Regions from separate parts of the Massilia sp. TWP1-3-3 genome, predicted to be linked through region 2. Evidence: predicted binding sites of a transcription regulator. Region 2 holds the regulator's gene; the other holds the start of a gene.
What was found. Region 2 encodes LexA, which represses DNA repair genes until DNA is damaged. Its sites were predicted from a motif close to ACTGTATNNNNATACAGT; they were not measured.
Positions count from the first base shown of each region.

Region 1: a site for LexA is predicted at 7,888-7,905, ahead of ACP7D4_RS20560 (VRR-NUC domain-containing protein). Genes of this name have one in related genera too.

Region 1 is NZ_JAFCWX010000024.1:67,312-83,089, forward strand. It holds gene ACP7D4_RS20520 (hypothetical protein) at 1-127, opposite strand, end outside; gene ACP7D4_RS20525 (hypothetical protein) at 469-627, shown strand; gene ACP7D4_RS20530 (hypothetical protein) at 737-967, opposite strand; gene ACP7D4_RS20535 (LiaF transmembrane domain-containing protein) at 1,055-1,429, shown strand; gene ACP7D4_RS20540 (LiaI-LiaF-like domain-containing protein) at 1,419-2,147, shown strand; gene ACP7D4_RS20545 (sensor histidine kinase) at 2,147-3,247, shown strand; gene ACP7D4_RS20550 (LytR/AlgR family response regulator transcription factor) at 3,262-3,990, shown strand; gene ACP7D4_RS20555 (ATP-dependent DNA helicase) at 3,971-6,211, opposite strand; gene ACP7D4_RS20560 (VRR-NUC domain-containing protein) at 6,208-7,863, opposite strand; gene ACP7D4_RS20565 (hypothetical protein) at 7,972-8,736, opposite strand; gene ACP7D4_RS20570 (hypothetical protein) at 8,948-9,544, shown strand; gene phaP (TIGR01841 family phasin) at 9,842-10,399, opposite strand; gene ACP7D4_RS20580 (ATP-binding protein) at 10,743-12,551, opposite strand; tRNA gene ACP7D4_RS20585 (tRNA-Leu) at 12,719-12,803, opposite strand; tRNA gene ACP7D4_RS20590 (tRNA-Leu) at 12,938-13,022, opposite strand; gene rnr (ribonuclease R) at 13,369-15,778, shown strand, end outside.
Region 2 is NZ_JAFCWX010000013.1:28,235-44,012, forward strand. It holds gene ACP7D4_RS14825 (HD domain-containing phosphohydrolase) at 1-441, opposite strand, end outside; gene ACP7D4_RS14830 (MBL fold metallo-hydrolase) at 667-1,557, shown strand; gene ACP7D4_RS14835 (GspE/PulE family protein) at 1,577-3,925, shown strand; gene ACP7D4_RS14840 (hypothetical protein) at 4,032-4,445, shown strand; gene ACP7D4_RS14845 (GspE/PulE family protein) at 4,553-6,334, shown strand; gene ACP7D4_RS14850 (anion permease) at 6,487-7,497, opposite strand; gene ACP7D4_RS14855 (DUF47 domain-containing protein) at 7,508-8,134, opposite strand; gene ACP7D4_RS14860 (replicative DNA helicase) at 8,204-9,589, opposite strand; gene rplI (50S ribosomal protein L9) at 9,719-10,171, opposite strand; gene rpsR (30S ribosomal protein S18) at 10,198-10,488, opposite strand; gene priB (primosomal replication protein N) at 10,521-10,814, opposite strand; gene rpsF (30S ribosomal protein S6) at 10,857-11,261, opposite strand; gene lexA (transcriptional repressor LexA) at 11,629-12,264, shown strand; gene ACP7D4_RS14890 (tetratricopeptide repeat protein) at 12,315-13,007, opposite strand; gene ACP7D4_RS14895 (hypothetical protein) at 13,185-14,480, opposite strand; gene ACP7D4_RS14900 (cystathionine gamma-synthase family protein) at 14,558-15,778, opposite strand, start outside.

The sequences.
Region 1 (15,778 bases), on a different contig from region 2:
GGCCACTGGCGGACAGAGAAAACAGCGCGCCGCTGACCCCGAGCTGGCGCACCGCCGCGTCGCTGGCCACTGCAGGCGCTGCGATTGCCAGGACAATTATCACAAGCGATTGCGCAAGCTTTACCATGTTTTCTCCCGTCGTTGTAGGACAGGAGGCAGTAATCATGCCTGCATGCGCTGACGAGGAGGGCGCGTGAAAGTTAGCCGCGTCAGTGCTGGTCTTCTGCGATGTTGTAAAAAATATCGACAGCGCAAAAACAGTGTGCGCGTAGTGTGTGGCAACGTACGGTTGACTTGCGTGCGCAGCCTTATGATGAAGCCGGGTGAATGAGGAGCCGCAGAAGCAAAACCTGCGGAAAGACTTCTTCAGCAGGTTAGCCGGTCGCCTCGAGTATCGGCACCAATTTTGCAAGCCAGCGCAAGCCACCGCGATGGACCAAACTACACTGGATAAGAATGGAGGTTGTCATGGCTAGCTTTAACCATCCGCCAAAGCAGGTCGTGCGCGCTTACCTCGAACGTCGCTCACGCGACCCGAAACCGCCGCCGTCGCCCGAAGAAATTCGGCGCCAGCTTGGATGGGGCCTCGCTCCTTCCGACTTCAAAATGGCCACCAGCCGTTCTTGATGTCCAGTGCCACGTAAATAAAATCGACAACAGGAGAAACCACCATGACCAAGCGTATCGGAAATAAAGACGAAGCCCAGCAACGCGGCAAAGCGGAAAAAAAAGACATTTAGCGCACCAACATCGCGCGTGAAGCCGTCAAGCAGGCAGTGGCCAGAAGCAAATATTTCAAACAGGTGAAGAACCAGCCTGCGATGAGCGCGTAATTCTGCCTCGTCCTGGCAAAGCCCGCATCGGCAACGATGCGGGCTTTTTTGCGTCGATCGATGCCGTTTGTGCTCTGTCTGGCGGCTGTTTGGCAGCTGTCAGTGCGTCTTTCGCCGAATTGCCCGTCATTCACCGGCAGCTTTACGCCATTCGCCGAATCCCGGTTTCCCTTGCCATCCTGTCCATGTATCTTGATCCTGTTCTTTCAACAGGAGGTAGCGTGAAACCCGAAACTTCGTACGAATGGCGCAAGCAATTGATGTGGGGCGTAGTCCTGATCTGCTTTGGCCTTGGCATTTTCCTGGACCAGATGAATTTGGTCGAGTTCCGCGGCATGTGGCATTATTCGCCGCTGCTTTTGGTGGTGTTCGGCATTAACAAGATGATCGGCTATCCGACGGCAAAGCATTTCACGAGCGGCTTGTGGGAGCTGTTCATCGGCTTGTGGATCTTTGCCGTGTTTGAAAACATGTACGGCCTGACCTGGGGCAACAGCTGGCCCTTCGTGATCATCGCCAGTGGTGTGACGATGGTGCTCGAACCGATCATCAGGAAGCGCTTTGCCCCCAACGAGGAGTATGGCAATGAAAAGTGATATCAACAAGCGTGACGGCAAGCGTGACGGCAAGCGCAGCATCCCAAGCCAGGTGATCCTGGGTGCGTTCGTCATCGGCATGGGTGTGTTGTTCCTGCTCGATAACCTTGACATCTTCGACTTCCACCGCGCCGTGGCGTTCTGGCCGGCAGCCTTTATTTTGTTCGGCGTCATCAAGCTGCTCGACACCCAGTCTCCCAACGGTGCTCTGGTCGGCGCGATCCTGATTGGCGTCGGTGCCGTCATGACGATCAACCGGCTCGGTTTCATGCATATCAATATGCGCGCCTTGTGGCCGTTGCTGATCATCTTCCTCGGCGCGGCTGTCATTTGCAAGGCGGTGACGGGGCGGCGCATGCTGGGCATGCAGTCGAAGGACGACGACGCCACCGATGCGGTGGTGGACATCACGGCCATCCTCGGTGGATTTGACCGGCGCATCACGACGCCCGCTTTTCGCGGCGGCGAAGTAACGGCGGTGATGGGCGGCTGCATGCTCGACTTGCGCGGCTCGTCGATCGAAGGCGAAGCGGTGCTCAATGTATTCGCCCTGATGGGCGGCATCACCCTGAAGGTGCCGCCCGATTGGACGGTGGCCCTGAACGGCACGCCCATCATGGGCGGTTTTGATGAAAAGACCATCACCGCGCCGCACAACAACAAGCGCCTGGTCATCCGCGGCTACGCCATCATGGGCGGCGTGGAAGTGCGCAACTGATGCAAGCGGTGCCAGCTCTGCCAGGCCTGCAGACGGTGCACGGCGCGCAGGGGGCAGTGTCCACCCGGCGCGGCGCCGCGCTGTACCTGCTGGCGTGGCTGATGCTCGGCATCGCCTTTGCCGCTTTGGTGGTCAGTGCCACTGGCGCCGGGTGGGTCAATGGCCTGGTGTTTGCGATTCCGGCGACGCTGCTCTATGGCTGCGCCGCCGGTTTCTCGTCGTACTATCTGTGCCGCGCCTATCCGCTGGCGGAAAAAAATGCCTTCGCCATCGTGCTGGTGTTTGCATTCTCGGCCATGGTGTCGGGCGCCATGTGGACCATGCTGTGCGTGCTCTGGAACAGCCTGTGGCGCGAGTTGCTGGTGCCGCTCGGGCCGGCGGCGCGCTTTACCGTGTTTGGCCTGGGCGTGATCCTGTACTGCCTGACGTCGGTCGCGCATTACCTGGCCATTGAATTTCAGCGCGCGCGCGCCGCCGAAAGGCGCGAGCTCGAATCGCAACTGGCCGCGCAAGAAGCCGAACTGCGCATGCTGCGTACGCAGATCGACCCGCACTTCCTGTTCAACAGCCTCAATTCGATCAGCGCGCTGACGTCGCAAAATCCGGCCGGCGCGCGCGAAATGACGCTGCAGCTGGCCGAATTTTTCCGGCACACGCTGGGCCTGGAGGCGCACCGCAAGGTCACGCTCGACGCCGAGGTCAAGCTGTTGATGCACTTTCTGGCGATTGAAAAAGTGCGCTTCGGCGCGCGCCTGCAGGTCACGCAAAACATCGTGGAAGGCGCCGGTGCCTGCCTGCTGCCGCCGATGATCCTGCAGCCGCTGGTGGAAAACGCGGTCAAGCATGGCATCGGCCACTTGCCCGGCGGCGGGGCCGTGCGTCTGCATGCCGAGCGGGTCGGCTCGATCCTGCATGTGCGGGTGGAGAACGACGTTGACGAAGACTTGCCGCAAGCGTCTGCGGGCAAGGGCATCGGCCTGGCGAACGTGCGCCAGCGCCTGGGGGCAATGTACGGTCATGAGGCCAGCGTCAACTGGACGCGCGAAGACAATCTGTTCAAGGTGGCGCTGGCGCTGCCCGCCGAGACCAAGGAGCTGTGAAGATGCTTGCGAAATTGCGTGTAATTGTCGTGGACGACGAAGACCTGGCGCGCGGCCTGGTACGCGAGTTCCTGGCCGCGCATGCCGACATCGAGATCGTGGCCGAATGCGCCAACGGCTTTGAAGCGGTCAAGGCAATCACCGAGTGCGATCCGGACCTGGTTTTCCTGGACATCCAGATGCCCAAGCTGAATGGCTTTGAAGTGGTGGAGCTGGCCGGACGCCGGGCGCGCTATATTTTCGTGACCGCCTACGACCAGTATGCGCTCAAGGCGTTCGAGGTGCACGCCGTCGATTATCTGCTCAAGCCGTACAGCCAGAAGCGCTTTGATGAAGCACTCGCGCATGCGCGCACCAGCCTGGGCGGCGCACCCGATCCCGTGGCCGCCGTGGTCGGCGAGGCGCTGGCGCGCAACAAGCCGCTTGACCGGATCCTGATTCGCGATGGCGCCAAGGTGCACGTGATCGGCGTCGAAAAAATCGACTATATCGAGGCCCAGGACGACTACGTGCAGATCCATGCGGAGGGCAAGGGCTACCTCAAGAACCAGCGCCTGGCCGAACTGGAAAGCGCGCTCGACGCCGGCGCATTTGTGCGCATCCACCGCTCGTACATCCTCAATATCGGCTGCATCAGCCGCATCGAACAGGGCAAGGACAGCCACAGCGCCATCCTCAAGGACGGCACCCGCCTGCCGGTCAGCCGCAGCGGCCTGCAAAAGGTCAAGGCGCTGATCGGGTAACTTGCCACCAGCGCGGCAGCAGCGCCTGCACGTCGTCCTGGGCGAAGCGGTCGTCAATCAGATAGACCACGCCGCGGTCGTTCTCGGTGCGGATCACGCGCCCGGCCGCCTGCACCACTTTCTGGATGCCCGGGTACAGATAGGTGTAGTCGTAACCCTGCCCGAAAATGGTCTGCATGCGCTGGCGAATCTGCTCGTTGACGGGATTCATTTGCGGCAGTCCCAGCGTGGCGATAAAGGCACCGATCAGACGCGCGCCCGGCAGGTCGATGCCTTCGCCAAAGGCGCCGCCCAGCACCGCAAAACCGATGCCGCGACTCTCAAGCGTAAAGCGGCCAAGAAAATCGTCGCGCTGCGCTTCGTTCATGCGGCGCGGTTGGTGCCAGGTCGAAATGCCCGGGAACTGCTGCGCGAACTGCGCGGCCACTTGTTCCAGATAATCGAAGCTGCTGAAAAACGCCAGGTAATTTCCGGGCATAGCGTCGTACTGCGCCGCGATCAGGCGCGCGATGGGTGCGGCGGAACTGGCGCGGTGCTGAAAGCGGGTCGAGATGCGCTCGACGATGTGAACGGTGAGCTGTTCGGCCGCAAACGGGGACGCGATGTCGACCCATGCGCTGTTGTCTGGCAGTCCAAGCGCGTCGCCATAATAATTCCAGGGACTGAGCGTGGCCGAGAACAGCGCGGTCGAATGCGACAGCGCAAAGCGTGGCTTGAGAAAGGGCGCGGGCAGGATGTTACGGATGCACAGGCGCGTGTTTTTGGGGTCGACCATGCTCGCGTCGAACAGCGAGTGTTCGCCGAAAAGTTCAGCGAGCCGCGCAAAATGCATGGCGTCGAAATAAAAGCGCTGCAGGGCCGGGTCCATCGGCGCCGGGTTGTCCGACAGGTAGTCGGTGATGGTGGCGCTGGCGCCCTGCAGGGCAGCCAGCAGTTTTTCGGGCGGCGCGGGGAGCACTTCGTAGGCGGCGCTGCCCGCGGCCGGCCAGTTGCGGGCGACCTTGTCGAGCGCTGTCTGCACCAGCTTGGGCGAGCCCGCGCGCGCCGCGCGCAGGGCGAGCCGGTCAAGTTCGGCCGAATACATCTGGCGCGCCCGGTTGACCAGGTTGTGCGCTTCGTCCACCAGCACCGTGATTTTCCACTGGTTGGCCAGCGTCAGGCCGTACAGCAGGGCGCCCAGGTCAAAGTAGTAGTTGTAGTCGCCCACGATCAAGTCCGACCACTTGGCCATTTCGCTGCCCAGGTAGTAGGGGCATACCTCGTGCGCCAGCGCCACGTCGCGCAGCGCGGCGCGATCGAGCATGCCGGCGGCGGCGGCGGCGCTGCGCGCGTGCGGCAGGCGGTCGTAAAAGCCCTTGGCCAGCGGGCACGCGTCGCCGTGGCAAGCCTTGTCGGGATGCTCGCACGCCTTGTCGCGCGCGACCAGTTCCAGCACCCGCAGCGGAACCGCGTCGCCCGTCAGCGAGCGCGCCGCGTCAAGCGCCAGCTTGCGCCCGGGCGTCTTGGCGGCCAGGTAAAACACTTTGTCGATCTTGTGCTGTGGCGCGGCCTTCAGGACCGGGAACAGCGTGCCGACCGTCTTGCCGATGCCGGTCGGCGCCTGCGCCATCACGCAGCGTCCACTGCTGCTGGCCTTGAAGATGGTTTCGGCCAGGTCGCGCTGGCCGGGGCGAAACGCCGGATGGGGAAACTGCAGCGCGGCCAGAGCGGCGTTGCGCGCCAGGCGGTGCGCCAGTTCCTGCTCGGCCCAGGCAACGAAGCGCTCGCACAGGCCGGTGAAGAGCGCCGCCAGCGTCTGCGCGCTTGCCAGCTCGCGCAGCACGGTTTCGCTCTGGCGCCCAATGTCGAAGTACACCAGCGCCAGGTGGACCTGGTCCAGGCCGAGCTTTTGGCACAGCAAGTGGCCGTACACGCGCACCTGCGCCCAGTGCAGGTGGCGATGGTTGTCGGGCATGCTGGCCAGGTCGCCGCGAAAGGTCTTGATTTCTTCGAGCAGGTTCTGGTTCGGATCGTAGCCGTCGGCGCGCCCGCGCACCAGCAGTGGCCCGTGTTCGCCCGACAGGCTCACTTCGGTCTGATAGGTGGCGCCGCGCCGGCCGGTGACGACGGCGTGGCCGGCCATGCCTTCGAGCGCGGTGGGCGAGGGCGTAAAGCGCAAGTCCAGGTCGCCCTGTTTGGCGGTGAACTCGCACAGGGCGCGCACGGCGACGACGTAGCTCAAACCGGCGGCCCGGACCACTGAAGGTAGCACACCGAAATGGGCATCTGGTGCGCGGCGCAGTATTCGATCCAGCGCATCTGGTTGTCCTGCAGGCGGTCGCCCGGGCCTTTTACTTCAATCATGTTGTAGCGCCGCTCGGCGGGCCAGAACTGGATCAGGTCGGGAAAGCCGGTGCGGTTGGCCTTGATGTCGAGCAGGATGCGCTCGCACCATTTTTTCAGGTGCAGCGCGGGGATGCAGTCGAGCGCCATCTCGATCAGTTCGGCGCTGAGCGCTTCCCAGGTCACAAACGGCGACTGGATGCCGCATTTTTCGGCATAGGTGGCGCGGATGGCGGCGCGATAGGCGTCGGTGTCGAGTTCAGCCAAGCATGCCCGAAACGCCGCTTCGCGCCGCGGAAAAAAATCGGCGCTGAACAGGTCTGCCGGGCCGCGGTGGAAAGGGTGGAAAAATGCGCCGGGAATGGCGCTGAAGATGGCGCGCCAGCACAGCAGGCCGAACAGCGCGTTGATCAGCGCATTTTCGACATAGAAGACGGGCGCGTCGTCGCGCTGCAGATGGTCGCGCACCACGCCTTCGACCCACCACGCTTCCTGCGGCATCGGCATCGGCAGGTGCAGGTCCAGGCGCTGCACCGCCGGGTTGCGCCGCGACGGCGCTTTTTCGTGGCCAAGCCGGCGCGCCAGGCGCGGCCCGATGCGCGCGAGCTGCTGGCGTTCGGCGTCGCTCTCCGGCGCTTTTTGGGCCAGCGTGAGCAAGGTATGGGCGCGCTGGTATTGACCGTCTTTTTCCAGCACCCGGATGGCCCGGCCGCGCGCGCCGGGAAAGCGGCAGCGCGTGTACAAATCAATGGCGCCGGCCCAGTCCTTTTGCTTTTCAACGTGCTGGGCGATCTGGAACAGCAGCCGTTCGCGCCGGCTGTCGATCCAGTCATTGTCAAACGCCTCTGGCGGCAGGGAATGCAGCACGTCGTCCAGCGCCTCGCCAGCTTCGAAGCGCTCCTTGCAGCCATGCAGCGCGAGATAGTCGTCGACGTCGCCCCGATGGCGAAAACCGCGCGAGTGTGCGCTGAAGTCGACCTTTTCAAACTTGAATACACCTAGGTCGGAGAGCACGAACTCGGTCCAGTCCTGGCGCAGATTGCCAAAGAAAATGAGGCGCAAGCGGTCGCACAGGGGTTTGACAAGGATGCTGTAGACCACGTCGGTGGAGTCGCGGCACCAGTGCGAAAAGGCGCGCGCATCGTCAAACTGGGTACGCAGCGCTGCCAGCTGCTCGGCCTTGCGGGCGCCTTTTTCGTGCAACGACAGGCGGAAAACGGTAGCCAGCTCGTCTTTGAGCAGCAGGTCGAACAGTTCGTCGAGCGACATGACCGGGTCGCAGGAGACCCAGCCGGTGGGCAGCAAATGGCGCGCGGCCTCGACCGGGCAGCCGATTTCAGCGTAGTTGAGCTTGCTAGCGCGAAATAATGTGCCTTTGCGCATGACCATGCGCACGAGCAGGGCGCGCGCAGGCTGGGGCAGGGTCGCGAACAGGGCGATGAAGGCGCGCTCATCGTCAAGGAGCAGGTCGTCGTAACGCTCGGCGATCCATTCCAGCACCCGATGGAAATTATCGAGATAGTAAAACTCGTTTTCAAGCACTTTGCGCATCTGCACTACCGGACTTCTCTATTAACTGTGATTATATACAGTATAACTTCTGACCCCGGCAAAGCCCAGAAAATTCCCTCTTTTCGCGCGCGCTGTGGTTTTTGCCGGTCAAGGTTTCAACTTGTGCAATTCGGCGCAGCCGTGGTCCTTGGGCGTAACGGGCATGCAGGTTCCCTGAGCGCGCCCGGCCAGTTCCATCGCCACCGCCGGCGCCGAGGCGGGCAGGGGCGCTGGCGTGAGCAGCAAGATCGCCGCGATCAGGGCAACATCCGGATCGGGCGCAGGGATCGTCAGCGTGGGTTCCCGGGGTGCCGGTTTCATCGGCGCAGGCCTGATTTTTTTCTCGCGCTCGAGCAGGGCGGCCAGGGCGCGCCCGTGCAGTGCTGGTTTTTTAGGCGCGCCGGCGAGCCGGGTGGGCTGCCTGGCCTTGGCTTTCGCTTTCGGCTTGGTCGCCGGGTGCATGCGTGTGGCCGGCGTCTGCGTCGGCAGCATGCCGGCAGTGCGCGCCTCATGCTGCAACGCTGGCGGAACGGGCGGTTCAGCCGGCGCGGCAGGCGGGGGTAAAGACGCCAGCTGGGCTTCGACCGAGTCCACGGTCTCGAGCCGGGCGGCGGCCACGATGACCTTGCCGTCCGGGGAATGATCGCTCTCCTGCGCCAGCAGGGCCAGCACTGCAAGCACCGCGGCTACGAGCAGCGCGCCCAAGGTCAGCATCGCCGTTTGCAAGCGGGTCAGTCGCTCCGGTTCTTCGCTGAACAATTGACGGCGATACGGCTTGGGCAGGCTGAAGTCTTTCTTGCTGACGGTGCGCCTGGGCTGCGGGGACCGCTTCGTTGGGGCGAGCGGAAAGGGTTTGTCGTCGGAAGCGTGCAAGTTCGACTCCTTGATTGGGAACCACGTTCCTAATTAGAAAGAAACTGCACGAGATCGCCATGATCTTTCTCTTGCTTCCTTCCGATTGTCCGCCCGGTGTCGCTTTTGTTTTCCGAAATGAAGCGTGCCGCACCGGTACATTGATCAGGCGCAATCGCCGTGCTTTTTCGGGAACCAATAATAGACTTCGGACTACAACTCGAGGCCTGCCATGAATGCGAAACAATTTCTTATGAGCCTCTCATGCGTTGCGGTGCTCGCCGCCTGCGCATCGACCACGCCGGCGCCGCCCGCGCCGCCTGCCATGGCCACCTTGCTGCAGCAGGCCGACAGCGCGCTCAAGTTGGGTCAGAGCGCCGCTGCCGTCGCCACCCTGAAAATCGCTACGCGGGCTTACCCGCTGGAGAAGACCGCCTGGCTGCGCATTGCCCAGGTCAGCTTCGATTGCCACGAATACGGGGAGACCATCACGCATGCGAAAAAAGTGCTGGAGCTTGACCCGGACAACGTCGTGGCAACCAGCTTGCTGGCAGTGAGCGGCCTGCGCGTGTCGAGCAAGGCGCTGGCCGACCTGACGGTCAAAAACAGGATCGTGACGGGCGACGTGCGCGCCGAAGCCCAGAATCTGGCGACGATTTTACGCACCAGCGTTGGCGGCGAGATCATCCCGGCCGTGGAAAAAACGGAGCGCAGCAAGCCGCGTGCAGGCCGCCCGCAAAAGACCATCGCTGCCTCGCAGGGGCCTCGCTCCACTACCGAGGAGGTGCTGGACCTCCTGAATCAACCGAACGTTCCGGTGAAAAAGTAATCGAATTCTCACACAACAATCACACTAGCGGGAGAAAACATGAGAGCACCAACCATAACGTACCTGGCGCAACTGCCGGCACGCAAGCGCACTACCTTGATCATGCTGTTCGTGGTCATGTGTGGCGGACTGGTGGCAGGGGGCGTACTTTCTTGAAACAGGCCATGCCGCTGGCGCGCAATGCGCAGCGGCATGGCTTGCTGTTGATGTTGACGTCAATGTTGATGTTGACGTCAATGTTGATGCTGGCGTCAATGTTGATGTTGATCTCGGCGACTGAGCTTCGCCTGCACCAGCCTATCCTGCTTTTTTCGCCCGCTTCTCGTTTGGCGCTACCTGTTCGGTTGCCTTTGCAATCTGGTCTTCGACAACCTGGACCGCCTGGCGCGTGGCCTGGGTGACTTGCTCGTAGCCCTGGAAGGCATTGTCAATCGCGGCCTTCATGATCTGCACTGCATTTTCCGAACCCGGCTTGACGTTCTTAGTCACATCATAGATGAGGGCCGACAGCGTGCTTTTCGCTTCGGCGATATGGGCGTCGGCCGCGCTCGTAAATTCGGTGTGGATGTCGTCGATAATGACCTTGAGCTGGGAGCCGTATTCAACGACTCCTTCCACGTTCGGCTGCGCGTGCGCGGCGGCCGCAGCCATGGCGGCCTTGGCATCCTTGGCCTGGCTCATTTCTTTACCTGCCGCCATCGACCCTTCCACCGAGTTTTTTGCCGTCGCCATGTTCAAGGCAACGACCTGTTCCACGCCTTCGACCGCCTTGCTGGTGAGGGCGTTAAAGGTCATCATCTGGAGTTCAAAAAGAGTCTTGGTGGCGGATGCAAATTGTTCGGGATTCGTAAACATTAACTTCTCCTCAGTTTGAATGGATGCTACGGACGACGTGTTGAATCTCTCCTCAAAGGGCAATGCTGTTCAAGGTATTATTGAGTGTACGCCAGCTTTGTGCAATGGCTATCTTTGAATGGGCCGTGTGCCTTTTCCCAGCCTGGGCCGAGCGCGGTTTGGGCGCAGACCTGCTTTCCGTCGAGCTTGCTGCGCCAGGTGTACCAGGGCGCGGGACCGGCCACCGCGCCCGCGCTGATACATGCAAGCAGGGTGAGGGCGCCAAGCGAGGAGAAAGATTTCATCATTGAAGCCGAGCATAGCCTGTTGGCGCCGCAAGTCAAGCACCGCACATGGGTGCAGATCAAGCGGGCGCCTTGGCGTCCGGCGCGACGCGCGGCAGCAGCAGCGTAAAACAGCTTCCCTGGCCAACGTCGCTGTGCAGCGCGATATGGCCGCCCAGCACGCCGCTGACGATATTGTGGGCCACGTGCAAGCCCAGGCCGGAGCCACCGGACCCTAGCCTGGTGGTAAAGAACGGATCGTACACGCGGTCGGCCAGTTCGGGCGCGATGCCAGCGCCGTCGTCGGCCACGGAGATGCTGACCTGGTCCTCACCCACCGGCCAGGCCGCAATGCGGATGGTGCCGTGCCCGTCCGGCGCAAAGGCGTGCACCAGGCAATTTTCAAACAGGTTGCTCAGCACTTGCGACAAGGGACCCGGGTAGCCGTCCATGGTCGGTGCGTTCAGTGCGGGCGCGATCGACAGTTCCACGCTGACCGGCCGCTGGCGAATCGCTATGCGCAGCGGCAAGGCGACTTCTTCAATCAGCTCCGCCACCGAAAAATCGCGCCGCTGCGACGTGGTGCGGTCCACTGCGAGCTGCTTGAAAGTGGTGACGAGCTTGGCGGCGCGGTGCAGGTTGCGTACCAGGAGGTCGCCCGCCTCGTGCGCCCGCGCGAGATAGTTTTCGAGCGTGGAGCGGCGCAGCCCGCCCGCCACGCCATCGGCCAACTGCTGCACGTGTTCGGCCATGGTGGTGGCCACCACCAGGCTGTTGCCGATCGGCGTATTGAGTTCGTGCGCAACGCCGGCCACCAGCGCGCCCAGCGCGGCCAGCTTGTCGCGCCGCACCAGTTCGTCTTGCGTGAGCGAGAGTGTCTCCAGCGCCGCCGTCAGCGCCGCCGTGCGCGCGGCCACCAGTTCCTCGAGATGTTCGCGGTGCTGGTTCAGTTCGCGCTCGCGGCGCGTGCGTTCGATGGCGATGCCGGCCAGGTGCGTGGCCACTTCGATCAGGCGCATGTCGTCCTGGTCGGGCGAGCGCACTTCGCGGTAATACATGGCGAAACTGCCCAGCACCTGTTGCTGGTCGAGGTAGATCGGGGTCGACCAGCAGGCGCGCAAACCGTAGGGCGCGGCCAATGCCCGGTAGGGCGCCCACAGTGGATCGGTCGAGATGTCGGAGACGATCACCGCTTCCTTGCGAAACATGGCCGAGCCGCAAGAGCCGACGTCAGGACCGATGGCAACGCCGTCCAGCAGCGCCATGTAGGAGGCGGGCAGGCTGGGCGCCGCGCCCGGGCGCAGCTTGATCCCGTCGTCGTCGAGCAGCATCACGCTGCAGATGACGCCGTCGGACTGGCTTTCGATGAGCAGCATCAGCTGGTCCAGCGTGGCCGTCAGCGGCGCGCCGCGCGCGACCATTTCCAGCACCTGGCCCTGGCCCTTGCGCAGCTTTTCGGCCTGGTTGCGGCGCGTAACGTCGATCAGGCGCACGTGCATCAAGCGGCCACTGGGCGTGGGCATGATCACCAGGCGCAGTTCGCACTCGATCAGGCGCCCGCTGTTATGCACGAACTCGGCCTCGAACACTTGCAGCACGCCGTTGCACACGCGCGCAATAAAATGGTCCATCAATTGCTGCGAAGGGGTGCCGTCGCGCTGGACGGGAGGGCACAGGTCAATCAGGCGGCGCGCGAGCAATTCGCGCTCGGACAGACCGAACTGCGAGCATGCCTTGGGGTTGACGTCGATCAGGCGACCGCTGTCGATGTCGAACAGGAGCACGGTGTCGGGCGAGGCCGACAGCAGGGCGTGATAATTGACCTGCAGTGACAGCGGATCGATGTCGGCATGCATGGACGACGTGGCGGCGTTGACGGGGGGCGACATTTTCACGGCCTTCTTCCTCTGGCGGGAGTTGGTTCAGTGTAGACCATATGCACGCTGAATGCCGCATTGCTTTGAATCAAGCCTGCCAACGCAAAACACCGCAGCCTTTTGCAAGGACTGCGGCGCCGTAAATATTGCGAATTCATGCGGAGTTACTTCCGGTAGAGTGGTGCCCACGGAGGGACTCGAACCCCCACACCCGAAGGCACATGGACCTGAACCATGCGCGTCTACCAATTCCGCCACGTGGGCACTGATACAACAAGTCTGCTACTGACTCAAACTAAAACGCCGCAATCGAGCGATTACGGCGAATCGATGAGCTTACTGATTGACTACTGATTGACTGCTTACTGACTGCTGCGGAAATCTCTACCGAAATAGAGTGGTGCCCACGGAGGGACTCGAACCCCCACACCCGAAGGCACATGGACCTGAACCATGCGCGTCTACCAATTCCGCCACGTGGGCATATTCCTGCGATTACTCACTGCAACCCGGCGTTGCCGCCGAGAACTGCTATCATACTAGCCTTTGAAGTTTTGCGCCAGACTAACTTTCGTTACTCCGCTGCTGTTTCCGCTGCCAATATGCTGCATTTTTTCCGCTGCAGATCTGGCTCGCCGCGAAAGACCAAAATTATAGCGGAACATTTTGAAATGTCAAAGCTCCGGTAAAAGAAACTTCGCAGCACGCTACGTTAGGCGAAACGCACGGGTGTCCGTTACACTACGCCTATCACCGTGTCAATAATCACCGTGTCAGTGCCCGCCAAGAAGTAGCGGGTCCACTGCCAAAAACAAATATAGAAAACGATTTGAACCAAATTACACACACCATCCCTAGCCGCGAGGATATTCTCGGCATTTTCCGTAACGCTCAGGCGCCGCTTGATCTGCAAGAGATCGCGCGCACGCTCAAGGTCAAGACTGCCGCGATCGAAGTTCTCACGCGCCGCTTGAACGCCATGCAGCGCGACGGCCAGATCTTCTCCGACGACGAAGGCAACTACTCGCTGTCGCAAGACACCGGTTTTGTCGCAGGCAGGGTCAGCGCGCACCGCGACGGCTTCGGCTTCGTCATCCCCGACGAACCGGGCGAAGATCTGTTCTTGTCCGACAAAGAAATGCAGAAAGTGCTGCATGGCGACCGCGTGTTGGCCAAAGTCACCGGCACCGACCGCCGCGGGCGCCAGGAAGGCACCATCGTCGAAGTCGTCTCGCGCGCCAACACGCACGTCATCGGCCGCCTGTTAAATGAAAATGGCGTCTGGATCGTCGCCCCTGAAGACAAGCGCATCGGCCAGGACATTTTAGTGTCCGGCACACCCGGCAAGGCCAAGGCTGGCCAGATCGTCAGCGTTGAATTGTCCGAGCAGCCGTCGCGCTTCAAGCAGCCGGCCGGCAAGGTCGTTGAAGTACTTGGCGACCTGGACGACCCTGGCATGGAAATCGAAATTGCCGTGCGCAAGTTCGGCGTGCCGCATATCTTTTCAGCCGCCGCGCTCAAGAGCGCCGCCAAGCTGCCCGGCGAAGTGCGCGACGCCGACCTCGAAGACCGGGTCGACCTGCGCGACGTACCGTTGGTCACCATCGACGGCGAAGACGCGCGCGACTTCGATGACGCGGTCTATTGCGAACCGGTGGTCGTGGGCAAGGCCAACTGCTTCCGCCTGATCGTCGCCATTGCCGACGTCAGCCATTACGTCAAGCCGAACGACGCGCTCGACGTCGACGCGCTCGAGCGCAGCACATCGGTGTACTTTCCGCGCCGCGTGATCCCGATGCTGCCCGAAAAACTCTCGAACGGCCTGTGTTCGCTGAACCCGGCCGTCGACCGTCTGACGCTCGTTTGCGACGCCGTCATTTCGGACAAGGGCGAGATCAAGGCGTACCAGTTCTATCCGGCCGTGATCCATTCGGCCGCGCGCCTGACCTACAACGAAGTGGCCGACATCCTGGGCAACACCGCCGGCCCTGAAGCTGCGCGCCGTCCGGCCATCGTGCCCCATCTGCTCAATTTGTACGATGTGTACCACGCGCTGCACAAGGCGCGCCAGGAACGCGGCGCGATCGACTTTGAAACCACCGAAACCTACATCGTCTGCAATGCCCTGGGCAAGATCGAAAAGATCATCCCGCGCACCCGCAACGACGCCCACAAGGTGATCGAAGAATGCATGCTGGCCGCGAACGTGTGCGCGGCCGACCTGCTGATTCGCCACAAGCATCCGGGCACCTACCGCATCCACGCCTCGCCGACCAAGGAAAAGCTCACGCAAGTGCGCACCTTCTTGAAGCAGGTGGGCCTGGACCTGCAAGGCGGCGACAAGCCGACAGCGGGCGACTACGCCAACATGATGAAGCAGATCAAGGACCGTCCCGACGCCCAGCTACTGCAAACCATGTTGCTGCGCTCGATGCAGCAAGCGGTCTACAGCCCCGACAATATCGGCCACTTCGGCCTGGCGTACGAGGCCTATGCCCACTTCACCAGCCCGATTCGCCGCTATCCCGACCTGCTGACGCACCGCGCCATCAAGGCCATTTTGCTCGGCAAAAAATACGAGCCGAAGGGCATCGACCTGACCGCCCTCAACTCCAACGTCTCGAACGCCACGCGCAAGCAGAAGGCCAAGGACAAGGCGGCCGGCACCCAGAAAAACGAGAAGGACTTGACGATCTGGGACGCCCTGGGCGTGCACTGTTCGGCCAACGAGCGGCGCGCCGACGAAGCCTCGCGCGACGTCGAAGCCTGGCTCAAGTGCTACTTCATCAAGGACAAGCTGGGCGAGGAATTCACCGGCGTGGTGTCGGGCGTGACGACCTTCGGCATTTTCGTGCAGCTCGATGCCCTGTTTGTCGAAGGCCTGGTGCACATCACCGAACTTGGCACCGACTTTTTCCAGTACGACGATGCGCGCCACGAACTGCGCGGCGAACGCACCGGCAAGCGCTACCAGCTGACGGACCGCGTGACGGTGCAGGTGGCGCGGGTGGACCTGGAAGCGCGCAAGATCGACCTGGTGCTGGCCGGCGGCAGTATCGCCGCCGACACCGGTGCGGGCCAGCCCAAGAGCGCCGCGCACAAGGCGCTCGACGCCAAACCGGGCAAGTCGCGCGAGCCGAAGGTCAACACCGCGGGGCGCTATGACCTCGACACCAGTGAAGCCAAGCCACGCCGCAGCAAATCGGCGTCGGCCGGCACCAAGAGCGCTTCGCGCTCAG
Region 2 (15,778 bases):
GGGCACCGACAGGAACGATTGGGAATGGTAGCCAAAGGCGGCGTCGAAGCTGCGCATGCTTGAAAAATTAAAGGCGTGCGCTTCATAGACGTCTTCGATGTTGACCGATTTGCCGCAGTTGGCCGAATACGCCGCCACCGAACTCAAGTTCGGGTTGCCGCGCGCGTCGAACAGGGGCACGCTGGGCATGTCAATCGGCGTGCCGCTGGCGCCGCCCTGGTACAGACCCAGCGTACCGTTGATCGAAATATCGAACAGCAGCATGGTTTTTTGCGCACTGGGGCGGTACAGCGTGCCGCCGTCGGCGCCGGTCATGGCCATGGCTACCTTGACGATGCGGTCAAGCAGCGTGCCGGTGTCCGGGCTGTGGCCCAGCGCTACGCTCACTTCGATCAGCAGGTCGAGCCGCTGTGCAATTTGGGTGTGGCTCAACGCTTGCATATCTTGTCGCCAGAATTGCCGTGTTGAAAGTAAGTAGAGTGTAGCCCGACAAAAAGCGCGTGTACACTGCCGTTCGCGAAAGCACGGGAATTTGTCGCGTAAAGCATTTCTGTCGCTTCCAAGAAACATTATTTGCGCTTGCGTGACACAAACCGGCTATCATCGTTCCTGATCGCGGCTGGCGCATTGGCGCCCCAACCGCGGTCCACGGGGGAGTTCACAAGTATGAAATTCCGATTCTGGGGTGTGCGCGGCTCGATCCCTTCGCCCGGCCCGCGCACCGCGCGCTATGGCGGCAACACCACCTGCATCGAAGTGCGCACCGACGCCGAGGCCCTGATCATTCTCGACGCCGGCACCGGCATTTTCGCGCTGGCGCAAGACCTGCTGCAGCGCCAGCCGGTGCGCGCAAATATCTTCATCACCCACAGCCACTGGGACCATATCCACGGCCTGCCCTTCTTTACGCCGCTGTTCATCCGCGGCAGCGTGGTGCGCCTGCACGGCGGGCCCGACGCGGCCAGCGGTTCCGGCATCGAACACGTGCTTGGCGTGCAGCTGCAAAACAGCTACTTCCCGGTCAGCGAAGCGCAGATGAAGGCCACCATCGAATACCAGACTCTGGCCGCGGGCGATTGCGTCACGGTGCACGATGCGGTGGTTGACCATGTCGTCATGAACCACCCCGTCACCAACCTGGGCTACCGCATCAGCTGCAATGGCAAATCGGTGTTTTTTACCGGCGACCATGAACAGTTCTACAATCTGTACCTGGACGACGATGCGCGCCATGCTCCCTACCAGGTCGAAATGGAACAGCGCGGGCGTGCCATCGACGCGGCCATGCAAGGGGTGGACGCGCTGATCGTCGACTGCTCGTACACCATCGAGGAATACCCGTCCAGGCAAGGCTGGGGCCATGGCACGTTCGACGCAGCGCTGGCGATGGCGCTGCGGGTCGGGGCCAAGGCGCTGTACTGCACCCACCATGAACCGACGCGCAGCGACGAGGAGCTCGAAGCCGTGTTCGCGCAACTGCTGGCGCGCAGCGCGCCGCTGCCCGACGGCCTGAAAGTCTGCCTCGCCTACGAAGGCCTGGAAGTTGACCTGTCCTGACCCTACCCCCGGAACATCCATGAACGTCACCGCCAACCCGTCCGACACCGATGCGCGCCTCGCGTTCTTCCAGAAGCTGCAGGCAGTGACCAACAAGATCCACGCCACCAGCAACATCGACGAGATCATGCTCGACCTGGGCATGGACTTTTGCGACCTGCTCAATTGCGACCGCTTCACGCTGTATGCCACGACGCCGGAAAAGACGCACATCATCGCCAAGGTCAAGACCGGGCTCACGTCGTTTCGCGACCTCAAGCTGCGCATTTCGCCGTCCAGCGTGGCCGGGTTCGTCGCGCAAACGCGGCGCACCATCAACATCACCGACGTCTACGACGAAGCCGAACTGCGGCGCTATTCGCCGGACCTGAGCTTTCTGATCGGCGTGGACCAGCGCACCGGCTACCGCACGCGCGAAATGCTGGCCGCGCCGCTGGTGGCGCAGCAAACGGGCGAGCTGCTCGGCGTAGTCCAGTTCATCAACAACCGCAGCGGCGGTCCGTTTTCGGGCGTGTGCGCCGAAGGCGTCAAGGAGCTGTGCGCGACGCTGTCGGTGGCACTTAGCCAGCGACTGAAACCGGCGCCGCCGGCGCGCTCCAAGTACGACGGTCTGGTCGAGGAAGCGCTGCTGTCGGCGCCGGAACTGGAAATGGCGGGCCGCTCGGCGCGCGCCAAGGACCTGGACGTCGAGGACGTGCTGGTGCAGCAGTTCCAGGTCAAGCCGGCGGCCATCGGCGCTTCGCTGGCCAAGTTTTTTTCGGTCGCTTACGAGCCATATCGGCTCGACCGCATCAAGCCGGCCGACCTGCTGCGCAACATCAAGGCGCAGTACGTGCAGCAAAGCGAATGGCTGCCGCTGGAAGACGGCAAGGATGGCCTGGTGGTGATGGCGATTGATCCGGAGCGCGTCAACACGAGCAAGATCGTCAACCAGATTTTCGCCAGGTCGACCATTGTTTACCGGGTCACCACGCGCCAGGAATTCAAGCTGACGGCCGAGCACTTTTTCGGCGCCGCCGTCGACGACGGCGCCTCCGTGGGCGATCTGCTCTCCGGGATGGACGGCGAATTTGACGACGTCGAAGCGAGCGCCGAAGTGTCCGAAGCGGTGGAAAACGAACTGGTCAAGCTGCTTAACAAGATCATCATCGACGCCTACCGCCAGGGCGTGTCCGACATCCACATCGAACCGCTGCCGGGCAAAGGCAAGACCGGCATCCGCTTTCGCAAGGACGGCACGCTGGTGCCCTACATTGAAGTGCCGGCCAGCTACCGCGATGCGATGGTCGCGCGCGTAAAAATCATGTGCGACCTGGACATCTCCGAAAAACGCAAGCCGCAGGACGGCAAGATCAAGTTCAAGAAATACGGGCCGCTCGACATCGAACTACGGGTGGCGACCATTCCGTCGGCCGGCGGCGTGGAAGACATCGTGATGCGCATCCTGGCGGCCGGCGAACCGATCCCGCTCGACAAGCTGGGCGTGCTTCCCTATAACCTGGAGCGCCTGCGCAACACGATCAGCAAACCGTACGGGCTGTTCTTCGTGTGCGGGCCGACCGGCTCGGGCAAGACCACCACGCTGCACTCGGTGCTCAATTACCTGAACACCCCCGAGACCAAGATCTGGACCGCCGAAGACCCGGTCGAGATCACGCAAAAAGGCTTGCGCCAGGTGCAGGTCAACCGCAAGGCGGGGCTCGACTTTGCCACAGTGATGCGCTCCTTCCTGCGCGCCGACCCGGACATCATCATGGTGGGCGAGATGCGCGACAAGGAGACCGTCGGCATGGGCATCGAAGCGTCGCTCACCGGCCACCTGGTGTTCGCCACGCTGCACACCAACAGCGCACCGGAGTCGATCGTGCGCCTGCTCGACATGGGCATGGACCCGTTCAATTTCGCCGACGCCCTGCTCGGCATCCTCGCGCAGCGCCTCGCCAAGCGCCTGTGCGCGGCGTGCAAGCAGGTGTACCACCCGGACGAGGCCGAGGTCGCACAGATGCTGACCGAGTTTTGCAGCGAACTGCTGGCCACGGAAAGCTTCATCAAGGATGCCGACGCCGGCCGCGCGGCAGTGCTGGCAGGCTGGAAGCAGCGCTACGCGGACGCAAGCGGGCGCTTCACGCTGTACCGGCCAGTTGGCTGCGCCGAGTGCAACAAGGGTTACAAGGGGCGGGTTGGCCTGCACGAATTGATGATCGGCACCGACAAAGTAAAAAAACTGCTGCAGGAACACAGCCGGGTGGCGCAGCTGCTCGCCGCCGCGCTGGAAGACGGCATGCTGACGCTGAAGATGGATGGCATTGAAAAGGTTCTAAGCGGCATCACCGACCTGAAGATGGTGCGCCAAGTGTGCATCAAGTAGGGCGCGCAAGCGACAGCGCATTGCGCCAAAGTATTGCCACGTCGTGCGCCGGCTTGCCGCCCGCCGCGTTTGACAACCCTCCCCCCGCAGCGCTAACCTGTGGCCCATGCTGCAAGAACTCCCCTTCCCCTTTCCCGTGCGCATCGAATGCCCGCCCGGGCTATGCGTGTGCGAGCGCGAACAATTGCTGGCCGATCCGGCGGCGGACAAGCGCATCCTGATGCTGACGCGTGAGCAGGAAAAAAAGATGCTCGAACGCATAGAGCGCATCGACAGCTACGCCCAGCTGCAGCACGTAAGCAAGTTAATGCTTGACCAGCTCGGCATCGTACTGACCATCGCTCCCGCCGCGCGCGAAGTGAAAACCGTGCGCGGACTGGCGATCGGCGTGCGCGAGTTTCCCGGCCTGTGCCGCAAGACCCGCCAGGCCATCCCCGCCGCCATCCGCCGCTGCCTGGAGCAGCATCCCGAGATCGTCTACGCCATCCTCGACGAGCACGACCTGTTCGGCCAGGGCTAATCGCTCACCGGCCCGTTTTGCGCACCGGAAGCGGTGATCAAAATCAAAGGCAATTGTCATATCTACCACAATATGGAAGGATCAACGTCCGTGATAGCGAGACACGCATGGTGCCCTTTAGCAAGTACGATGGCCTGGTGGTGGAGGCGACCCTTTCCCTCACCGAACTCGAGCTGGCGGTGCGCACGGCGCGCGCGCAGCAACTCCATATTGAAGAGGTGCTGATGCGCGACTTCAAGGTGCCGCTGCCGCTGATCGGCGCGGCCCTTGCGCGCCACTTCAGCGTGCCATACGAGCCGATGCGGCCCGCGCGCATCAAGCCGGGCGTATTGCTGCGCAACCTGAAGGCGCAGTATGTCGAAGACCACCAATGGCTCCCGCTCGACGAAGACAAGAACGGCCTGCTGGTGCTCGCGCTCGACCCGGACCGGATCCGCGCGAGCAAGATCGTCAACCAGGTGTTCCCCAAGTCGAACGTGACCTATTGTGTGACGACCCGGCTCGAATTCAAGCACACGATGGACCAGTTCTTCGGCACCACCGCGCGCAGCGACGGCAGTTCCCTGCGCGAGCTGCTCGCGGGGATGGAAGAGGAAACGACCGAAGAGACGGTGAACGTGTCGGAGGAAGTCGAGTCGGAGCTGGTCAGACTGGTCAACAAGGTGATCATGGACGCTTACCGCCAGGGCGTGTCCGACATCCATATCGAACCGCTGCCGGGCAATGGCCGCACCAGCATCCGCTTTCGCAAGGACGGTTCGCTGGTGCCGTATATCGACATCTCGTCGAGCTACCGCAATGCGCTGGTGGCGCGCATCAAGATCATGTGCGACCTTGACACGTCCGAGCGGCGCAAGCCGCAGGACGGCAAGATCAAGTTCAACAAGTACGGACCGCTCGACATCGAGCTGCGCGTGGCGACCATTCCGTCGAGCGGCGGCGTGGAAGACGTGGTAATGCGCATCCTGGCCGCAGGCGACGCGATCCCGCTCGACAATCTGGGCGTGCTGCCGCAGAACCTGGAGCGCCTGCGCGGGGCGATTGAAAAACCGTATGGCCTGTTTTTCGTGTGCGGGCCTACCGGCTCGGGCAAGACCACCACGCTGCACTCGGTACTCCAGTACTTGAATACGCCCGACACCAAGATCTGGACTGCGGAAGACCCGGTCGAAATCACGCAGAAGGGCTTGCGCCAGGTGCAGGTCAACCGCAAGGCGGGGCTCGACTTCGCCACCGTGATGCGCGCATTTTTGCGGGCCGATCCGGACATCATCATGGTGGGCGAGATGCGCGACAAGGAAACCGTCAGCATCGGCATTGAAGCGTCGCTGACGGGGCACCTGGTGCTGGCCACGCTGCATACCAACAGCGCCCCCGAATCGATCGTGCGCCTGCTCGACATGGGCATGGACCCGTTCAATTTTGCCGACGCCCTGCTCGGCATTTTGGCGCAGCGGCTGTGCAAGCGCCTGTGCACGCGCTGCAAGCTGGCCTATGTGCCGAGGGCCGACGAAATCGAGTACCTGCTCACGCAGTTTTGCGCTGAACTGGTGAACACGGCGGCCTTCATCCGCGATCCGGAGGGCGGGCGCGCCAAAGTGCTGGTCAGCTGGCGCGAGCGCTATGCCCAGGCCGATGGCAGCTTTACCCTGTACCGGGCGGTGGGCTGCGCCGAGTGCAATCTGGGTTACAACGGGCGCATGGGATTGCATGAGCTGATGATCGGGACCGACAAGGTCAAGCAGCTGCTGCAGGAGCACGCGCGGGTGGCTGAATTGCTGGCGGCGGCGCTCGAAGACGGGATGCTGACCTTGAAGATGGATGGGATCGAGAAGGTGCTGCAAGGGCTGGTTGATTTCAGAACGGTGCGGCAGGTGTGCATCAAGTAGCAGCTCACCGGGCCACGATATGACGCGTTGACGCCTGTCGCAATGCGCTGCGCTTTTGCGACCTACCGTGCCATGGTGCGTGGCCGTGCAGGGTGCAGGCGAAAAAAAAGCCGTTCAATCTTCATCGAACGGCTGTTCTTGCATCTGACTGCTTACATGATTTTGGTGCCGATCCACCAAGCCACTGCCGACATGAATGCCGCCGCCGGAATCGTCAGGAACCACGCCCACACGATATTGCCCGCCACGCCCCAACGCACCGCGGACATCTTCTGCGCCGAACCGACACCGACAATGGCGCCCGTAATGACGTGCGTGGTCGATACCGGAACGCCCAGGAAACTGGACATGAACAGGGTGATCGCGCCGCCGGTTTCCGCGCAAAAGCCGCCGACGGGCTTAAGCTTGGTGATCTTTTGGCCCATGGTCTTGACGATGCGCCAGCCGCCAAACAGCGTGCCGAAACTGATCGCCGTGTAGCAGGCGACGATGGCCCAGTACGGCGGCGCGAGATCGGCCTTGCTCATGTGGCCGGACGCGATCAGCAGCATCCAGATGATGCCCAGCGTTTTTTGCGCATCGTTGCCGCCGTGGCCCAGGCTGTAGGCAGCGGCCGACACCAGCTGCAAGCGGCGAAACCAGGTGTCGACCTTGCGTGGCGTGGAGCGTACGAAGAGCCACGAGACGATCAGCATCATGATCGAGCCGAGCAAAAAGCCCAGCAACGGCGCCACAACGATGAACACCACCGTCTTGACCAGGCCGCCGGATACCAGCGCACCCGTGCCCGCCTTGGCGACCGCTGCACCCACCAGCCCGCCGATCAGCGCGTGCGAGGAAGACGAAGGAATGCCGTAGTACCAGGTAATCAGGTTCCAGACGATGGCGCCCACCAGCGCGCCAAAAATCACATACTGATCGATGATCTCGGGATGAATAATCCCCTTGCCGATCATCGACGCGACCTTCAGCCCCACCACGAAGATGGCGATGAAGTTAAAAAAGGCCGCCATCGCCACCGCGCTCTGCGGCTTTAACACGCCGGTCGAAACCACGGTCGCAATCGCATTGGCCGCGTCGTGAAAGCCATTCATGAAGTCGAAAATCAGCGCCAGGCCGATCAACAGCACAAGCACATAAATACTGATCTGCAGGTTATTCATCTGATGTTCTTTATGCGTTTTCGACGATGATGCCTTCGATGATATTGGCGACATCTTCGCAGCGATCGGTGACCGTCTCGAGGATCTCGTAGATTGCTTTCATCTTGATCAGGTTGCGTACGTCCGGCTCGTCGCGAAACAGCTTGGACATGGCCGCGCGCATGACATGGTCGGCGTCGGACTCAAGGCGGTCGATCTCTTCGCAGATGGCGACGATCTTTTGCGAGTTGTCCATGTTGTGCAGCAGCGCGACGGCGGCCTGCACTTTTTCGCAGCATGCGAGGCACAGTTCGGCCAGGCGCTTGGCTTCCGGCGTAACGGCCTTCAAGTCGTACAGCGACACGGTCTGGGCGGCGTCTTCCATCAAGTCCAGGATGTCGTCCATGCGCGTGATCAGCTTGTGGATGTCGTCACGGTCGATCGGCGTGATGAACGTCTTGTGCAGCATGTCGACGGTGGCGTAGGTGATCTTGTCGGCCTGCTTTTCGATGCCTTCAATAGCGTGGGTGCGCACTTCAAGGTCGTCGAAGTTGGTCATCAGACCAACCATTTCTTGCGCGCCCTTCACGCACAGATCGGCGTGCTGGTTGAAAAGGTCAAAGAATTTGCCCTCGGTGGGCATTAAACGTCCAAACATGGCTATCTCCGTTAAAGCATATTGATACTGCTGAAGGCCGCCGCTATCAAAGCCAGACGGCGCATTGAATTAGTCACCCTGGTAAAGGGCCAGGCCACCGCTGTAATTGCCGAACTTGGTGTACTGACCGATCCAGGTCAGGCGAATGGAACCGATCGGACCATTACGCTGCTTGCCGATGATGATCTCGGCCGTCCCCTTGTCCGGCGAATCGGGGTTGTAGACCTCGTCGCGGTACAGGAAAATGATGACGTCCGCATCCTGCTCGATCGCGCCCGACTCGCGCAAGTCGGACATGATGGGGCGCTTGTTGGGGCGCTGCTCCAGCGAGCGGTTCAGCTGGGACAAGGCGATCACCGGGCAATGCAATTCCTTGGCCAGGCCCTTCAGGCTACGCGAAATCTCGGAAATCTCCGAGGCGCGGTTGTCGCCCGGCTGGCTGCCCGTCATGAGCTGGATGTAGTCGATGATGATCAGGCCAAGCTTGCCGCACTGGCGCGACAGGCGGCGCGCACGCGCGCGCAGCTCGATCGGATTGAGCGCCGGCGTCTCGTCGATATACAACTGCGCTTCGTTCATTTTTTGAATCGCGTGCGTCAGGCGCGGCCAGTCTTCGTCAAGTAGGCGGCCGGTGCGCAGGCGGTGCTGGTCGAGCTGCCCCACGGAGCCGAGCATACGCATCGCCAGCTGGGTGCCGCCCATCTCCATCGAGAAAATTGCGACCGGCAGGCCCGCCTCGATCGCGACGTTTTCGCCGATGTTGACCGAGAATGCGGTCTTGCCCATCGAAGGACGGCCGGCGACGATCACCAGGTCGCCCGGCTGCAAGCCGGAGGTCATGCGGTCCAGGTCAATAAAGCCGGTTGGCACGCCCGTGATTTCGCTCTGGTTGTCACGGCTATACAGTTCATCGATACGCTCGACCACTTGCGTTAGCAGCGGCTGCACCGCGATCCAGCCTTGCGAGCCGCGCGCGCCCTGCTCGGCGATGGCAAAAATCTTGGACTCCGCTTCGTCGAGCATCTGCTTGACTTCCTTGCCTTGCGGGTTGAACGCATTGCCCTGGATTTCATCGGCCACGGTGATCAGTTTGCGCAGCACGCCGCGGTCGCGCACGATCTCGGCGTAGCGCCGGATATTCGCCGCCGACGGCGTATTTTGCGCCATCGCGTTCAGGTACTGCATGCCGCCCACGTCTTCGGCCTTGCCGATATTCGACATGGCCTCGAACACGGTGATCACGTCGGCCGGGCGCGAGCTGTTGATCAGCTTGACGATCTGTTCGAAGATGATGCGGTGGTCGTAGCGGTAAAAATCGTCCGCATGCATCATGTCGGCAATGCGGTCGAACGCGGCGTTATCACGCAGTAATCCCCCGATAACAGACTGCTCTGCTTCAATGGAATGCGGCGGAATGCGAAGAGCGTCGACTTGCGGATCGGATGGTGCGTTCATGGCGCGAATTATACCTGCTTAGGGTCAACCACCTGACATAATTGGGGAGAATTCGACGTAAAAAAAGCCGGGAAACCCGGCTTTTTTTGTAATGCAGCAGCATGTTGCTGCTTGATGGCGCTTCGTGCTTTAAGCAGCTTCGCCGGTAACAGCGATCGTGATTTCAACAACCACGTCGGTGTGCAGAGCGACAGCAACAGCGTGCTCGCCGGTCGTCTTCAATGGGCCGGTAGGCATGCGTACTTGTGCCTTTTCAACCGCGAAACCAGCCTTTGTTAGCGCTTCAGCGATGTCGAAGTTGGTGACCGAACCGAACAGACGGCCATCGACGCCCGCTTTTTGAGCGATAGCGATGGTCATGCCCGACAGCTTTTCGCCTTCAGCCTGGGAAACGGCCAGCTTTGCAGCGGCAGCTTTTTCCAGTTCAGCGCGCTTAACTTCGAATTCTGCCACTGCCGAAGCGGTAGCACGACGAGCCATGCGTTGCGGGATCAGGAAGTTACGTGCGTAACCGTCTTTGACTTTGACGACGTCGCCCAGATTGCCGACGTTAACAACTTTTTCTAACAGAATGATTTGCATATGAGTTCTCCTTTATCTGCCAGCGCTTAAGCGTGGTGCAGATCGGTGTATGGCAGCAACGCGAGGTAGCGGGCGCGCTTGATTGCGGTGTCAACCTGGCGCTGGTAGTGCGCCTTGGTACCGGTCAGGCGTGCTGGCATGATTTTGCCATTTTCCTGGACGAAGTCTTTCAGCGTGTCGACGTCTTTGTAGTCGACCTGTTCTACGTTCGCTGCCGTGAAGCGGCAGAATTTCTTACGCTTGAACAGTGGGTTCTGTTGTTTGCGTTTTTCTTTAAGCTTGAGCTTGTTCTTGTCGAATTTTTTACCGAATGCCATTTGAGGCTCCTGTATTTAAAATGTATCGTCGCTTAAGCGGCGGCACAGAAATCAATGATGTGAAACACCAGGCTTTTGCTGCTGCGGTTCTTCTTTGCCAAAAATCCCGTGAACTGGTGCGCTGCGCCTAATTCGGCCTGGCTGAACCTGCCTGAAATCTCGCCCGCTGCAACAGCGGCAATTTCAAACTCGGTCAGCCTGGGCACCCCTGCTTCGACCTGCTGCGAACTGTGCATCAGGGTGGCGGACACGATGGGCACGCCGGCCGGGGTGTAGCGCAACACATCGCGCTCGCCAATCAGGGCTACGAACTGGAGTTGATTCACCGAGGTGGCATCAATTCGCGTTCAGGACTTTCAAACAAAAAATTACGCTGCTGCTTGAGCTGGGGCTGGAGCTGCTGCGGCAGGAGCCGGAGCTTCCGAGCGGTGGCTCTTGGCTGCGTCTTCACGTTGTACCGATTTCATCATCGGCGATGGCGTGGTTTCAGCCTTCTTCATGCGAACGGTGAGGTGACGCAGCACCGCATCATTGAATTTGAACGCGGTCTCAAGATCAACCAGCGTCTCGTTGTCGCATTCGATGTTCATGCAGATGTAGTGCGCTTTTGGCAGCTTGTTGATCGAGTAAGCCATCTGACGACGACCCCAATCTTCAACACGGTGAATGGAACCACCGCGCGTGGATACGCTGGCTTTGTAGCGTTCGATCATCGCCGGGACTTGCTCGCTTTGGTCCGGGTGGACGATAAAGACGATTTCATAATGACGCATGCATAACTCCTTAGGGACGTTTAAACAGATGCCCACCTCGGCGTCAAGACGAGTGTGGGAAGGGAAAGCCGGCAATTATAGCGCGAGATGGCGCCGGCTGGCAATGCCCTTGTTGCTCCCTCAAAGTCCGGGGATGAAATCGTGGTCAAGAAGTCGGCTTGGGCAGCCTGGCATGGCCGCCGGCAAAGCCGATCTCTGATCGCGTGAGGCCGCCTGCAAGGGCTACTTCGCTGATGAAATCTTCTTCATTCGCTGAAATTGACACGTCAAAGTGCAAATAATTCAGGCAAAACCGCATTTAATACTTGCGCTGAGCGAAATACTGTACAAAAATACAGTCTGTTTATACAAACAGTCTCTTATACCGATGATCAAGCTCACACCACGTCAAGAACAAATCCTCAACCTGATCAAGGACGCGATCGACAACACGGGCTTTCCACCGACCCGCGCCGAGATTGCCAACGAACTTGGCTTCAAGTCGGCCAATGCGGCCGAGGAGCATCTGCAAGCGCTTGCGCGCAAGGGTGCGATCGAAATTTCACCGGGCACGTCGCGCGGCATCCGCCTGATCGGCGCCAGCCTGGACGTGATCCCGCTGGTGCCGGCCTCGCTGATGATGTCGCTGCCGCTGGTCGGGCGCGTCGCTGCCGGCTCGCCCATCTTGGCGCAGGAGCATGTGGAAGCCACTTACAGTGTCGACCCGGCGATGTTCTCGTCCAAGCCTGACTTTTTGCTCAAGGTACGGGGGTGGTCGATGCGCGACGCCGGCATCATGGACGGCGACTTGCTGGCCGTAAAAAAGGTCGATACGGCCAAGAACGGCCAGATTGTCGTTGCCCGGATCGGCGAAGACGTCACCGTCAAGCGCTACAAGAAAACCAACGGCATTATTGAACTGCTGCCCGAAAATCCCGATTTCAAGGTCATCCGCGTCGACCCTGAAACCGACGACTTCGCGCTCGAAGGCCTGGCCGTCGGCCTGATGCGCAGCTGGCACTAACAGCAACCATTCCCGCAATCTACCCCGGGGTAGATGTTGTTTGACTGTGGCTACTTGACCATGCGGTTGTGCTCGGCAACGTAGGCGTCGGTGGCGTCGCGCCAGACGGCGTAGTCGGCCAGCAGCAATTTGGAGGCGATGCGGGCTTCTTCGACGATGCGCGCCTGCACGCCTTCGAGGTGCGTGGTGGCGGTGGCCATTTCGTCTTTGGTGAGCAGGTCGGCAATGTCGGCAGGGATGCGCTTGGTTAGGGGCGTGGCGGCGTTGATGTTTTCAACAAAGCCGTTGTAGCACAGCTGCCAGGCCTGGACTTTGGCGGCGACGGCGGCAATTTCATCGTTCACTTTCGACATGGCCGGGATCCGCGGCACCGGACAACGGTACTTGCCTGACTTTAAGTCAGCACCGTCGTACTTCGACATCCAGTAAGCGATCTCTTCTTTGTGGGCTTCGCGCCGCGTCATCATCTCCAGCGCGGCAAGCGCCGTCTTGTTGCCCTTCGCGGCCGACTTCTTGAACCATGACTCGGCCTTGACCAGGTCCACGCTGCCGGCGTCGCCGTATAGATACATTTCGCCAACGTGCAACTGTGCTTCGGCGTTGCCGGCGTTGGCGGCCTTGGTAAATAACTGCAAGGCTTGCGGATAATCCTTCTTGGCAAAGAGCGCGTTCGCGCTCGACAGGTCATCGGCTTGCGCCGCGCCGCACAGCAACAGGGTCAGGCAGAACAGGGTTTTCTTCATGTGTTAGCAGTCTTGCGCAGTAGGATCAAGCCAAGATGATAAACCGGTTTTGCGCTTTCAGTTCAATCCGCTTCGCCATTGACGCGCATCATCCGGCGCCGCAGCGCGCTGCCGAACGGTACAGGCATGCGCGAGCCTGCACCTTTCACAGCGTCGGCCATCAGCCGCACCTCTTTCTCAGGGCCGGTAGTTGCGGCGCGCGGCGCGAATTGCGAGCAGCATCTCGGCCGCGCTCTGCTGCTTTGACAGCGCGCCCGGCGCCATGCCATACAGCAGCGCGTCGGGCGCAGCCGCTGGCTTGGGATGGCGCGCCGCTTCCACCAGCCCGCAGATCACGCCGGCATTGGCGGCAATCGCCACGCTATCAAATCCTGCAGCGCCATCATTGTCCGCTCCGTAGCGCCGCTTCATGTCGGCCAGCGCCTGCTTTGCGCCGAGCTGCACGCTGGCGATCAGTTTTCCGCCATTGTCGAAAATCTGCTGGTCGAACGGCATGAACAGGCGGCTCTCGCAATCGGTGTGCGCTGTTTCGATGGCAAATGCGGCGCCAGGCGGCTGCTTTTGCGCGATGCCCGGGTGGGCGGCATCGGCCTGATAGACCTGGTCGAAGGCACTCCCCTTCAAGCCTTTGACAACCACGCGCTCCAGGCCCGCGGCGCGCATGCCGGCGTTGACCTTGGCAAGCGTGGCTGCATCGGCCACGCTGTCGCTCGGCGCTGGAAAATAAGGACTGTTGATCGATTTGCGCCACGCGGCGTGCTGCCCGCGCATCTCGCCAAACAGCGCCAGCGCGAAAGCGGGCGGCTGCTTTTCCAGGCTGCTGAAGTCGTAATGCATGCGCGCCATGGTAAAGAGCTGCTTGCTGTCTTCGAGCTGGGCCGGATTGGCCGGGTCGGGGGCGACGAATTGCGCCTTGATCGCGCGCGCAGCGCGCTGGCCCTTGAGCGTAGGGCTCGACGCGGCCGCGCACGCGAGGAAAATGTCGCTCGGCTCGGGCCAGTTGTCGCTGTCGGCTCGCTTGAGCTGCTGCTCGAGCTGGGCGCTTACCTGGCGCGCCGGGCTGTTGCGCGAGGCGACCTGCACCCCGGCCTGGTCGAGCAGCGCGGTCGACGTTTCGGCATAAAAGCCGGTCTCGCAATCGATCAGGCGCGTGTCGTAGTTGTAGGCGGCGCGGCCCGCTTCGTCCGGCAGCCAGCCTTCGCTGCGGCTGCGCGGATAGCGGGTCGAGGAGGTGAGCAAGCCGTCGGTGCTGAAGACAAGCGACGTCAGGTGGATCGCGCGCGTATTGTCGGTGGCCGAGATCGGGAAGAACAGGTAATCGTCATCGGCGGCGTTGGCCAGCGGTGCGCCAACGAGCGCGATGAAGGCCAGTACACCTGCGGCAACTGGCCGTGCGGCGAAACGGAAAACGGTATTCGGGCAAAAAGGAATGATATTCTCCTGGGAGGAATGACAAGGTGCCGCCTTTGACAACGGACAATCTTGCCTAGAATAACATCTTTCTTATTAAAAAATAATCCCCGACGCTGTCATTTCGCCACTATTTTTCCCTATGCGGCTGCGGTGGACGGCGCGTCCCGCAAAGCCTCGCCAAAGTCGGCCAGCAGGTCGTCGATATCTTCGATACCGACCGACACCCGGATCAGCGATTCGGCGATCCCCATGCTGGCGCGCCGCTCGGCGCCCATCTCGAAAAAGATCGTGTGCGCCACCGGAATGACCAGCGTGCGCGTGTCGCCCAGGTTACTGGCGGCGATACCAAGCTTGAGCCGGTTCAGGTAGTCGAAGCAATCGATGCCTTCTTTCAGCTCAAAGCTGAACAAGGCGCCATAAGCTTTGAACAGGCTGGAGGCCAGCGCGTGCTGCGGGTGCGACGCCAGGCCGGGATAATGTACGGCGGCCACGCGCTCGTCCGCTTCCAGCATGCGCGCCAGCGCCAGCGCATTGGACGAGGCGCGCTCCATGCGCAAGGCCAGCGTCTCGGCGCCCACGGCGATGTGGTGCGCCGCCTCGGGCCCCAGCGAGGCCCCAAAGTCGCGCAAGCCCTTGGCGCGCAATTGCACCATGCCCCACATCGGCTGCGGCTGGCGCTTGTAATTGGCCGCGATATTCGGGTAAACGCTCCAGTCATAGACGCCGGTGTCGGTCAGGCTGCCGCCCAGGGCGATGCCATGCCCGCCGATCGACTTGGTCAGCGCATTGACCACCAGGCCCGCCCCCACCGATTTGGGGCGGAACAGGTAAGGCGTGGTCATGGTGTTATCCACCACGAACAGGATGCCGCGCTCCTTGCACAGCGCGCCGATGCGCGCCAGGTCCGCCACCTGCGTGCGCGGATTGGCGATGGTCTCGACAAATACGATGCGCGTCGCCGGCGTCAGCGCCGCCTGCACGTTGGCCACGGCGGTGGCGTCGACAAAGGCCACGTCCACGCCCTGCCCCGCCGCCGTCTGCCACAGGCTGTTGGTGTTCCCGAACAGGAAAGCGGACGACACCACATGGTCGCCCGCCTTCAGCAGCGCCTGAAATACGGCGCCGATGGCGCCCATGCCGGTGGCAAAGCAGATCGTGGCCACGCCGTCTTCCATGCGCGTGACCTTGTCCTCTAAAGCAGCAATGGTCGGATTGCCCTGGCGGCCGTAGCGAAAGCCCGGCTCCTTGCCCTGGAAAACCGACGCCAGCTGGCGCGCGTCGGTGTAGCCAAAAGCGACCGAGGTATGCACGGGCTTGTGTAGCGAGCCGTGTTCGATCGGCTTTTGCCGGTCGTTGTG